One region of the Enterobacter sp. RHBSTW-00175 genome, then DNA from elsewhere that is predicted to be linked to it. Evidence: predicted binding sites of a transcription regulator. Region 1 holds the regulator's gene; each other region holds the start of a gene.
The links. Region 1 encodes LexA, which represses DNA repair genes until DNA is damaged. Its sites were predicted from a motif close to TNCTGTATGTACATACAGNA; they were not measured.
Positions count from the first base shown of each region.

Region 2: sbmC (DNA gyrase inhibitor SbmC) is a predicted target of LexA. The motif match lies at 1,673-1,692, and genes of this name have one in related genera.
Region 3: HV107_RS19930 (DinI-like family protein) is a predicted target of LexA. The motif match lies at 1,503-1,522, and genes of this name have one in related genera.

Region 1 is NZ_CP055930.1:2,436,092-2,439,367, forward strand. It holds gene plsB (glycerol-3-phosphate 1-O-acyltransferase PlsB) at 1-815, opposite strand, end outside; gene HV107_RS11505 (diacylglycerol kinase) at 969-1,337, shown strand; gene lexA (transcriptional repressor LexA) at 1,446-2,054, shown strand; gene dinF (MATE family efflux transporter DinF) at 2,118-3,276, shown strand, end outside.
Region 2 is NZ_CP055930.1:122,594-125,869, reverse strand. It holds gene HV107_RS00630 (acyltransferase family protein) at 1-258, shown strand, start outside; gene dacD (serine-type D-Ala-D-Ala carboxypeptidase DacD) at 410-1,576, shown strand; gene sbmC (DNA gyrase inhibitor SbmC) at 1,708-2,181, shown strand; gene HV107_RS00615 (FUSC family protein) at 2,274-3,276, shown strand, end outside.
Region 3 is NZ_CP055930.1:4,169,625-4,172,900, reverse strand. It holds gene HV107_RS19950 (DUF968 domain-containing protein) at 1-276, opposite strand, end outside; gene HV107_RS19945 (RusA family crossover junction endodeoxyribonuclease) at 276-644, opposite strand; gene HV107_RS19940 (hypothetical protein) at 629-835, opposite strand; gene HV107_RS19935 (hypothetical protein) at 966-1,211, opposite strand; gene HV107_RS19930 (DinI-like family protein) at 1,251-1,484, opposite strand; gene HV107_RS19925 (helix-turn-helix transcriptional regulator) at 1,693-2,028, shown strand; gene arsH (arsenical resistance protein ArsH) at 2,018-2,731, shown strand; partial or broken gene HV107_RS19915 (sigma factor) at 2,740-3,078, shown strand; partial or broken gene HV107_RS19910 (ArsA-related P-loop ATPase) at 3,078-3,276, shown strand, end outside.

The sequences.
Region 1 (3,276 bases):
CTCAGAATACGATCGGACAGGCGAATCATCTCGTAGGAGAAGTTCGCGGCGATCTCTTCCATCAATGCGATGGCGTTCTGCTGTGCTTTCTCATGCGAAATCTTCTTGCTGCGCGCTTCGTCTTCCACGGCGCGGGCAATGGCTTTAGACGCCAGCAATTTATTGAACAGGTCCTGACGCGCCGGGAGGCGCGGCCCTACGGCTGCAAGACGCTGGCGCGCAAAGTGCATACGTGCCACGCGAGCCAGTTTTTGCGCGATGATTTTATCCGTACCGTGTTCATCTGCCATACGGCGCAGCGACACAGAAGGAGAGAAACGCACGAAGCTATCGCGACCAAGCCAGGACACCGCGAAGAATTTCTGGATACCGTTGAGCATCCGCAGCGGTGGGTTTTCTTCCCCTTTTTCGCGACCTGGGCGACGACCAAACATCACCGATACCGGCACCATCTGCACATCCAAATCAGGATTGCTGCGGTGTAGATCGAGGTAGTCGTGGAACAGCTTGATGGACTCTTCTTTTGGCGTGTAATAGGTAAACACACGCGGCCCGCCGTGAATGAACACGTAGCGCGGCAGCAGAGTACCGTCGATCTCCAGTGGTTCAAGCGGATCGGGTAAATCATGCGCCAGACACTGGGCGCGGAGCGTGAGCAAGTCTGCCTTCGAGTTGTAAGGCAAAACATACATAATAGGGCGAGAGGTATCGAGCCCTAATTCCAGCGCGGGTTCTGCTGGGATAGACTTGCTTTTTACCAGAACGGTTAATGGTAAATTAAGTAATTTGTAGTAAATTCGTGGCCAGCCGGACATAAACGATGTAAAGCCTCTGGTTAATAATGCAATTGCGGCGCAAGGATAACAGAAAGCGCGCAAAATTTCTGTTGTTACCCGTCATACTTCAGGCGGCAGTAAACGCACTGCGTCTATAGTTACTGACGCTATTTCTAATAAAAGGTTCTTTTAATGGCCAATAATACCACTGGGTTAACCCGAATCATCAAAGCTGCCGGCTATTCATGGAAAGGTTTCCGTGCCGCGTGGATCAATGAAGCCGCTTTTCGTCAGGAAGGCGTTGCCGCAATCGTTGCGGTAATCATTGCCTGTTTCCTTGATGTTGATGCCATAACGCGCGTTCTTCTTATTGGTTCTGTGCTTCTGGTGATGATAGTGGAAATTCTCAATAGCGCTATTGAGGCGGTAGTTGATCGTATTGGCTCTGATTTCCATGAGCTCTCTGGTCGTGCAAAAGATATGGGGTCTGCCGCCGTGTTGCTGGCGATTATCACTGCGGTTATCACCTGGGTCACGCTGCTTTGGTCGCATTTCCGATGAGCCTCGAGGAATAATTAAGTCCCTGGTTTTTTGTGCAGTTTTTGGTTCCAAAATCACCTTTGACTGTATATACTCACAGCATAACTGTATATACACCCAGGGGGCGGAATGAAAGCGTTAACGACCAGGCAGCAAGAGGTGTTTGATCTCATCCGGGATCATATCGGCCAGACAGGAATGCCACCTACGCGTGCGGAAATCGCGCAGCGTCTGGGTTTCCGTTCTCCAAATGCTGCCGAGGAACACCTTAAAGCGCTGGCGCGTAAAGGCGTGATTGAGATTGTTTCTGGCGCTTCACGCGGCATCCGTCTGCTGGTAGAAGAAGAGACGGGCATTCCGCTGGTTGGCCGTGTCGCGGCAGGTGAACCTTTGCTCGCACAACAGCATATTGAAGGTCACTATCAGGTCGATCCTGGCATGTTCAAACCGAGTGCAGATTTCCTGCTGCGCGTTAGCGGCATGTCCATGAAAGATATCGGTATTCTCGATGGCGATCTGCTGGCGGTTCATAAGACTCAGGATGTGCGCAACGGCCAGGTGGTGGTGGCGCGTATTGATGACGAAGTTACCGTTAAGCGCCTGAAAAAACAGGGAAATACTGTGCAACTGCTGCCGGAAAACAGCGAATTCTCCCCAATCGTGGTGGATCTTCGCGAACATAACTTCTCCATTGAAGGTCTGGCGGTTGGCGTCATCCGCAACGGAGAATGGCTGTAATCTCCCCCTGACAGGCTACGGAGCCTCCGTAGCCTGATTCATTTCCCACTCCCGGTATTTTTCATGTCACTGCTGACTGCTTCCGATAAGGCATTGTGGCGTCTTGCACTGCCGATGATTTTTTCCAATATCACCGTTCCGCTGTTGGGGCTGGTCGATACGGCGGTTATTGGTCATCTGGATTCACCGGTGTATCTGGGTGGCGTGGCGATTGGCGCAACGGCAACCAGCTTCCTCTTTATGCTGCTGCTTTTTTTACGCATGAGCACCACCGGGTTAACGGCACAGGCGTTTGGCGCAAAAGATCCCCTGCGTCTGGCGCGTGCGCTGGTACAGCCGTTAATTCTGGCGCTGGGTGCGGGTGTACTTATCGTTCTGCTGCGTACACCACTGATTGAGCTGGCATTACACATTGTAGGTGGCAGTGAAGCGGTGCTGGAGCAGGCACGGCTTTTCCTTGATATTCGCTGGCTAAGCGCACCGGCATCTCTGGCGAATCTGGTTCTGCTGGGCTGGTTGCTGGGCGTTCAGTATGCCCGTGCTCCCGTTATCCTGCTGGTTGTCGGGAACGTCCTGAACATAGTGCTCGACCTCTGGCTGGTTATGGGGTTGCACATGAATGTGCAGGGCGCGGCGCTGGCAACGGCTATTGCCGAGTACGGCACGCTGATTATCGGGTTGTGGATGGTCTGGCGTGTTCTGGTTATGCGGGGCATAACACCTGCACTGCTGAAGGCTGCCTGGCGCGGCAATATCCGCAAGCTGCTGGCGCTTAACCGCGACATCATGCTGCGCTCGCTTTTGCTGCAACTGTGCTTTGGCACTCTGACGGTCTTTGGCGCGCGGCTTGGCCCGGAAATCGTTGCTGTCAACGCGGTGTTAATGACGCTGCTGACCTTTACCGCCTATGCCCTCGACGGCTTTGCCTACGCGGTAGAAGCCCATTCCGGGCAAGCGTATGGCGCGCGCGAAAGCGGGCAATTACATGATGTCTGGCGTGCTGCATGTCGTCAGGCTGGACTGGTGGCGCTGGCATTTGCACTCATCTACGCCTGCTTTGGTGAGTATATTGTTGCGCTGCTCACGTCATTACCTGCACTGCGTGAGCTGGCAAGCCACTACATCATCTGGCAGGTGATCTTACCGGTTGTGGGCGTCTGGTGTTATTTACTCGACGGGATGTTCATTGGCGCAACGCGTGGCGCGGAAATGCGTAACAGCA
Region 2 (3,276 bases), 2.3 Mb from region 1:
GTCAACTCATTTAACCGCATAGTTGGTGTCGAACGATTTGCAACACAATTTAGAGATGAAGATACAGATCATATTAACAAACAATTGGCAAATGCACCTGGTGTTAAATTTATAAATATGATGAATTACATCTGTCCAAAGAAAGATAAATGTTTAGCTTTAACAGATGATAATAAACCTTTGTTTTATGATCCTCCGCATCTTACTAAATTTGGTGCAAAATATCTGGCGGAAAAGATAATGCCTCAAATCCAATAGAGGCGTATAAAAAACCAGCACTTGCTGGTTTTTTTATGATCCAAATGGCGATGACAGATGAATATTAACATTTTCTTGCAATTAAGGCAGGTAACGACATCAGAAGTCCCGTAAAAAGGTCAACGATTTTTAATGACCTGAGGATATACCGTTGAAACGCCGTCTGTTTATTGCTGTTTCTTTACTCGCTTCGAGTATCTCATCTGCGCTGGCTGCCGAACCGCTTGATTTTTCACCGCAGCCACCCGCTATCCAGGCAGGGTCCTGGGTACTGATGGATTACACTACTGGTCAAATTTTAACGGCGGGCAACGAACACCAGCAACGCAATCCGGCGAGCCTGACAAAGCTGATGACGGGATATGTTGTCGATCGCGCAATTGATAGTCACCGCATCACCCCGGACGATATCGTCACCGTGGGCCGCGATGCGTGGGCGAAAGGGAACCCGGTGTTTGATGGTTCATCCCTGATGTTCCTGAAACCTGGCGATCGGGTGTCCGTCCGTGACCTGAGCAGAGGCCTGATTGTCGATTCCGGTAACGACGCCTGTGTGGCACTGGCAGACCATGTGGCGGGCGGCCAGCCGCAGTTCGTCAACATGATGAATGACTATGTGCAAAAGCTGAATCTGCGCGATACGCACTTCGAAACGGTTCATGGCCTGGATGCGCCGGGGCAGCACAGCTCCGCCTATGACCTGGCAGTTCTGTCCCGGGCAATCATTCACGGCGAGCCTGATTTTTACCATATGTATAGCGAAAAGAGCCTGACCTGGAATGGGATCACCCAGCAGAACCGTAACGGCCTGCTGTGGGATAAAACCATGAACGTGGACGGGCTGAAAACAGGACATACATCCGGGGCAGGCTTTAACCTGATTGCCTCTGCCGTAGACGGTCAGCGTCGCTTAATTGCGGTGGTGATGGGGGCTGATAGTCCGAAAGGCCGTGAAGATCAGGCGCGTAAGTTGCTGCACTGGGGACAACAGAATTTCGATACGGTGCAGATCCTGCATAAGGGTAAAAAAGTGGGCACAGAGCATATCTGGTACGGTGATAAAGAGCAGGTAACGCTCGGCACGGATCAGGATTTCTGGCTGGCACTGCCAAAAGCGGAAGTGCCAAACATCAAAGCGAAATATGTGCTGGATAAAAAAGAGCTGGAAGCGCCGATAGCTGCGCATCAGCGAGTAGGGGAAATTCAGCTCTATGACCGGGATAAGGTTGTGGCGCACTGGCCGCTGGTAACGCTGGAAGGTATTGATAAAGGTGGCTTATTCTCACGTCTCGGCGACTATCTGCACCACAAAATCTAACCGCGTAAGTTAACCGCTTTCAGCAGACTGGCAGGGATGCGAGTCTGCTCACATAATAAACACTCCTCATTTGTTGTTCATAGAAAATCTGATTTATAGTGTATAAATATACAGTAATAAACGGAGGCAGCATGGACTACAGCATCAGGCAGCAACAGAAACGTAAAATCGCAGGCTTTCACCTGGTCGGGCCGTGGGAAAAAACGGTAAAACAGGGCTTTGAACAACTGGTCATGTGGGTTGACGGGCGTCAGATTCAGCCGCTGGAATGGGTTGCTGTTTACTACGATAACCCGGATGTAGTTCCGGCAGATAAACTGCGCTGTGACACGGCGGTAACGGTGCCGGAAGATTTTGTCATTCCCGAGAACAGCGAAGGGGTGATGATGACCGAAATTGCTGCTGGCGACTACGCTGTCGCCACTGCCAGGGTCGAGAATTTTGATTTTGCGACGCCCTGGTATCAATTCTTCAACTCTCTTTTGCAGGACCACCACTATCAGTGTGCCCCTAAACCCTGTTTTGAACGCTACCTGAACGATGGCAATGCAGACGGCTACTGGGACATTGAAATGTACGTCGCCGTTGAGCACAAAGCGGGTTAATCCTGGTAAAAGCAGGGTTTTTCAGCCGGGTGTGATCCGCCCGGCTGAAAACACAGTACAATTGTGGTTTGCCGAGCTGCTGGAGAGCGGGTGTGCGTCCCGACAAATCATTAACGCCGTTTGAAATTCGGTTGTACCAACACTATCGCGTTGTGCATGGCTGCCGCATAGCGCTGGCCTTTGTACTGACTTTTGTACTGGTACGCTTGCTGAATGTCCCGGAAGGAACGTGGCCGCTGATCACGCTGGTGGTCATCATGGGACCAATCTCGTTCTGGGGAAATGTCGTCCCACGGGCTTTTGAGCGTATCGGTGGCACTGTTTTAGGCTCTGCACTGGGGCTCATTGCCCTGAAACTGGAACTCATCTCGTTTCCGGTCATGCTGGCGTGGTGCGCCGGCGCTATGTTCCTTTGCGGCTGGCTGGCGCTTGGGAAAAAACCGTATCAGGCACTGCTAATTGGTATCACGCTTGCGGTAGTGGTGGGTGCGCCTGCAGGTGATATGACAACCGCTCTCTGGCGAAGCGGGGATGTTATTCTCGGCTCACTGCTGGCGATGCTGTTCACCGGGATTTGGCCACAGCGTGCTTTCCTTCACTGGCGTATCCAGATGGCAAACTACGTGATGGCTTTTAACCGGGTGTATCAGACCGGTTTTTCCCCTAACCTGGTTGAGCGCCCGCGCCTTGAAAAGCATCTGCAAAAAATCCTCAATGAGGTGGTAAAGATGCGGGGGCTGATTAACCCGGCCAGCAAAGAAACCCACATCCAGAAATCCGTATTCGAAGCGATTCAGACGGTCAGTCGTAATCTTGTCTGTATGCTTGAATTGCAAATCAACGCACACTGGGCTTCTCGCCCCAGCCATCTGCTGATGCTTAACGCACACACGTTAAAAGAGACGCAACAGATGACGCAACAGACGCTGTTAACCATTGCTCACGCGCTCTATGAGGGGAATCCGCAGCCTATTCTGGCAAACAGCGAACGTCTGAATGAAATTGTTGCCGAGCTGAAGCAACTTATTCACGAACGCCAGAGCGACAATGTGGCTGAAACACCGATCCACGGCTACGTCTGGCTGAGCATGGAGC
Region 3 (3,276 bases), 1.7 Mb from region 1:
TCCACCAGCGTACCGAAGCAACCAATAATCCAGACCACTAATCCCACCAGCGGCATGAATCACTTTGTCATTCAGAAAAAAAGATCGAAGCGCTGTATCATCGCCGAGAGGCTGCCGGGCATCAGGAACGCGACCGGTTTCCAGATTTGCCATACTCTCTGGTTGCCGCTCAATCAGCACCCTACCGCCGCCAAATAAACTCATAAGTTCGCTGCCGGGCTTCAACAGCACAACACCAAGCTCTCTGACGATTACAGGTTGAAGGAGCGCGCGCATCAGTCGATATTCCTGATAATGATCTGACCGATTTCACCCCATAGCTTCGTAATCCGAGCATCCCATATATGAGCGTCATCTTCATAAATGGCATCGGAGAGTGCTTTAACCAGGTTATCGAAGTCAGGTTTACTCTGGTGTGGCTTACCATCAAACTGCTGGCGCTTCTTCTTACTCCAGCTTTTTGGCATTGGAATGATGAAGGTGATGTGTGAATTGGATTCGGGCATAGTGACACCCAGGAGCCGGACATGGTCGCAGTAAGCCCAGTAACGCATTACTTCTGGGCGCTTCTTCCACTTGTCTGCACGCGTCATACGCGGCTTACCCACAGGGATTATGTTGTAGACTGTCACACTCGCCCCCATGCCCGGGAACGCAAGCTTTGCTGTGTCTTAGGTGAGGATTCTTGCTGCGGCAGAAGAGCGCTAACTATCCAAAGCCGAGGGTCAATATCGAGGCTCTTTTCAACGGGAACGCCTTTGGATTTATAGCGTTCCACCAGCTCACTGGCTTCTTCCGTTGTAAGCCCGGTGTGAGTGAACCAGCTTTTCTTCATGCCACCTCCTGCAGGAGTGGCATCAAAAGAAAACCGCTGGCCCTTTGAGGGGTCAGTAAAGATTTATTCTTGTTTGGTTTTTGCGCCATGGTATCTCTCCAGTGGCGCAGCAGGTATAGGGTGTTCAGGCCTATGACGGGAGTGTAACAGAATTCTTGGAAACGCGATAACCAGCCCGCTCAAGCATCTGCGTAAAGAGTGTCGGTGTTCCTACCACCTCATCTTCCTGCAACGGCATAAATGAAACCTCATCACCACGTCTGTACATAATCGCGCGCCCACTGTCTGGAAATGATTGCAGTCGTGCAACGATTACACCATCGTGACACCTGATTACTGCATAGCCCTTTTTCGGTAATTCTTCTTTTTGTTTCACCAATCCCCCCTCCACACTGGAAAGTTATTGAATACTGTATCAATAAAACCAGTCGTCTACGCTTTCCCAGGTCTGCTGGAGGATTTCCTCAACTTTCTTCTTAACTTCCTTTTCACCACCGGAAACACTTAACCCATCCGAACCTGCCCGTCGTATAACCAGGCTGCAATCTTCGAACTGATTCTGGAGTCGTTTTAATAGTACTTTTTCCAGCGCCGGGACTGCGCCCTTTGGAAGTTCTTTAGTACGATCAATGGTTAACTCAACTTTCATAAATGCCTCCGCCGCTTTAACTGTATATTTATACAGTACACCTATGTGTAAATTAGATCAACGACTTAACAGCACGAAATGCTATAGGCAGACGTAAGTGGAAGGAAGGCGATATCCTCTTCGGATTCTCGCAACTACAGAAGATAGTATTGAAGCAAGACAATATTTCCATTATTCTGGAAATATAGAATTAATTCTAAGGAGACGTATGGAACTGAACTTTGCGGCAACTGTGCTGAAAGAGCTTGGACATGCGACAAGGCTCGGGATATACAAAAAATTGATCAAAGCTGGTCCCCAGGGGATGGCAGTAGGGGAACTACAAAAGCAACTTGAGATCCCTGCATCCACATTGAGTCACCATCTATCTTCCTTGATATCAGTATCACTGGTTCGTCAGGAGCGACAGGGAAGAATACTGTATTGCCACGCCTGCTATGAAAATCTTGGAGCACTGATTTCCTTTTTGACAGAAGAGTGCTGTGCAGAGTCAGTCGAACAGCAATGTATTAATAGTGATTTCGGAGAACAAAATGCCCAATGAATTAAAAAATGTTGAAGAAAAACTGTTCGACACCTCAATCACAGAGGCAAGATTCGGTGTTCCTACAGTCCCTCATCCGCCGCGAATCATCATGCTATACGGCTCTGTACGTGAACGCTCTTACAGCCGACTGGCAACGGAAGAAGCAGCAAGATTGCTTACTGCCATGGGCGCAGAGGTGCGGATCTTCAATCCCTCAGGCTTGCCTCTTCCTGACGATGCACCAGATTCTCATCCCAAAGTCATGGAGTTGCGTGAGCTGGTTCGTTGGTCCGAAGGGATGGTGTGGTGTTCTCCTGAACGCCATGGTGCGATGACCGGCATCATGAAGGCCCAGATTGATTGGATACCACTTTCAGAAGGCGCTGTTCGCCCTTCGCAGGGTAAAACACTGGCCGTTATGCAAGTCTGCGGTGGCTCTCAGTCTTTCAATGCCGTAAACCAGATGCGCATTCTTGGCCGCTGGATGCGGATGATCACCATCCCGAATCAGTCCTCTGTGGCAAAAGCCTGGCAGGAGTTTGATGAAGATGGACGAATGAAACCATCGTCTTATTACGACCGCATCGTGGATGTAATGGAAGAACTGGTGAAATTTACTCTGCTGACCCGAGGTAACTCAGCCTATCTCGTTGATCGCTACAGCGAACGAAAAGAGTCGGCAGAAGAACTTTCCCGGCGAGTTAATCAGAGCAAAATTTGAGGGCTGGTATGAGTGATGTAACGGCATTCAACAACTGCATGAGCGTGTTCTGGCGGCAACATGAAGCCGAACTCTCTCGCTTTCTGACATCGAAGACAGGTGATAGCGAAAAAACAGCAGACCTTCTGCAAGAGCTATTCCTGCGTGCCCGCGCTCATTCAGACAGTTTCTGCGAGATGGAGAATCCACGAGCCTGGCTGTATCGGGCGGCGAGGAATCTGCTGATTGATGATTACCGCACCACCAGGGAGTTTGTTGAGCTGGAAGAAGATGCCCCATTAACAGACGCATCCCCTGATGCAATTTCAACGCTGGATATTTGCCTGCCTGAAACATTACAGGCTTTACAGCACCGACCGGTCACACGCTTCTACTGCTTGATGCGACCGGAGCCTACCATCAGGAAATGGTGCGCCAGATGAGGCAAACGCATGGCCATGTGTTGACGCCAATGATGCAATTGCAGAACCCGGAGAAGACAAAGGTGATTATCGTGACGCTTGCCGAAACGCCCCCTGTACTGGAAGCGGCAAACCTGCAGCAGG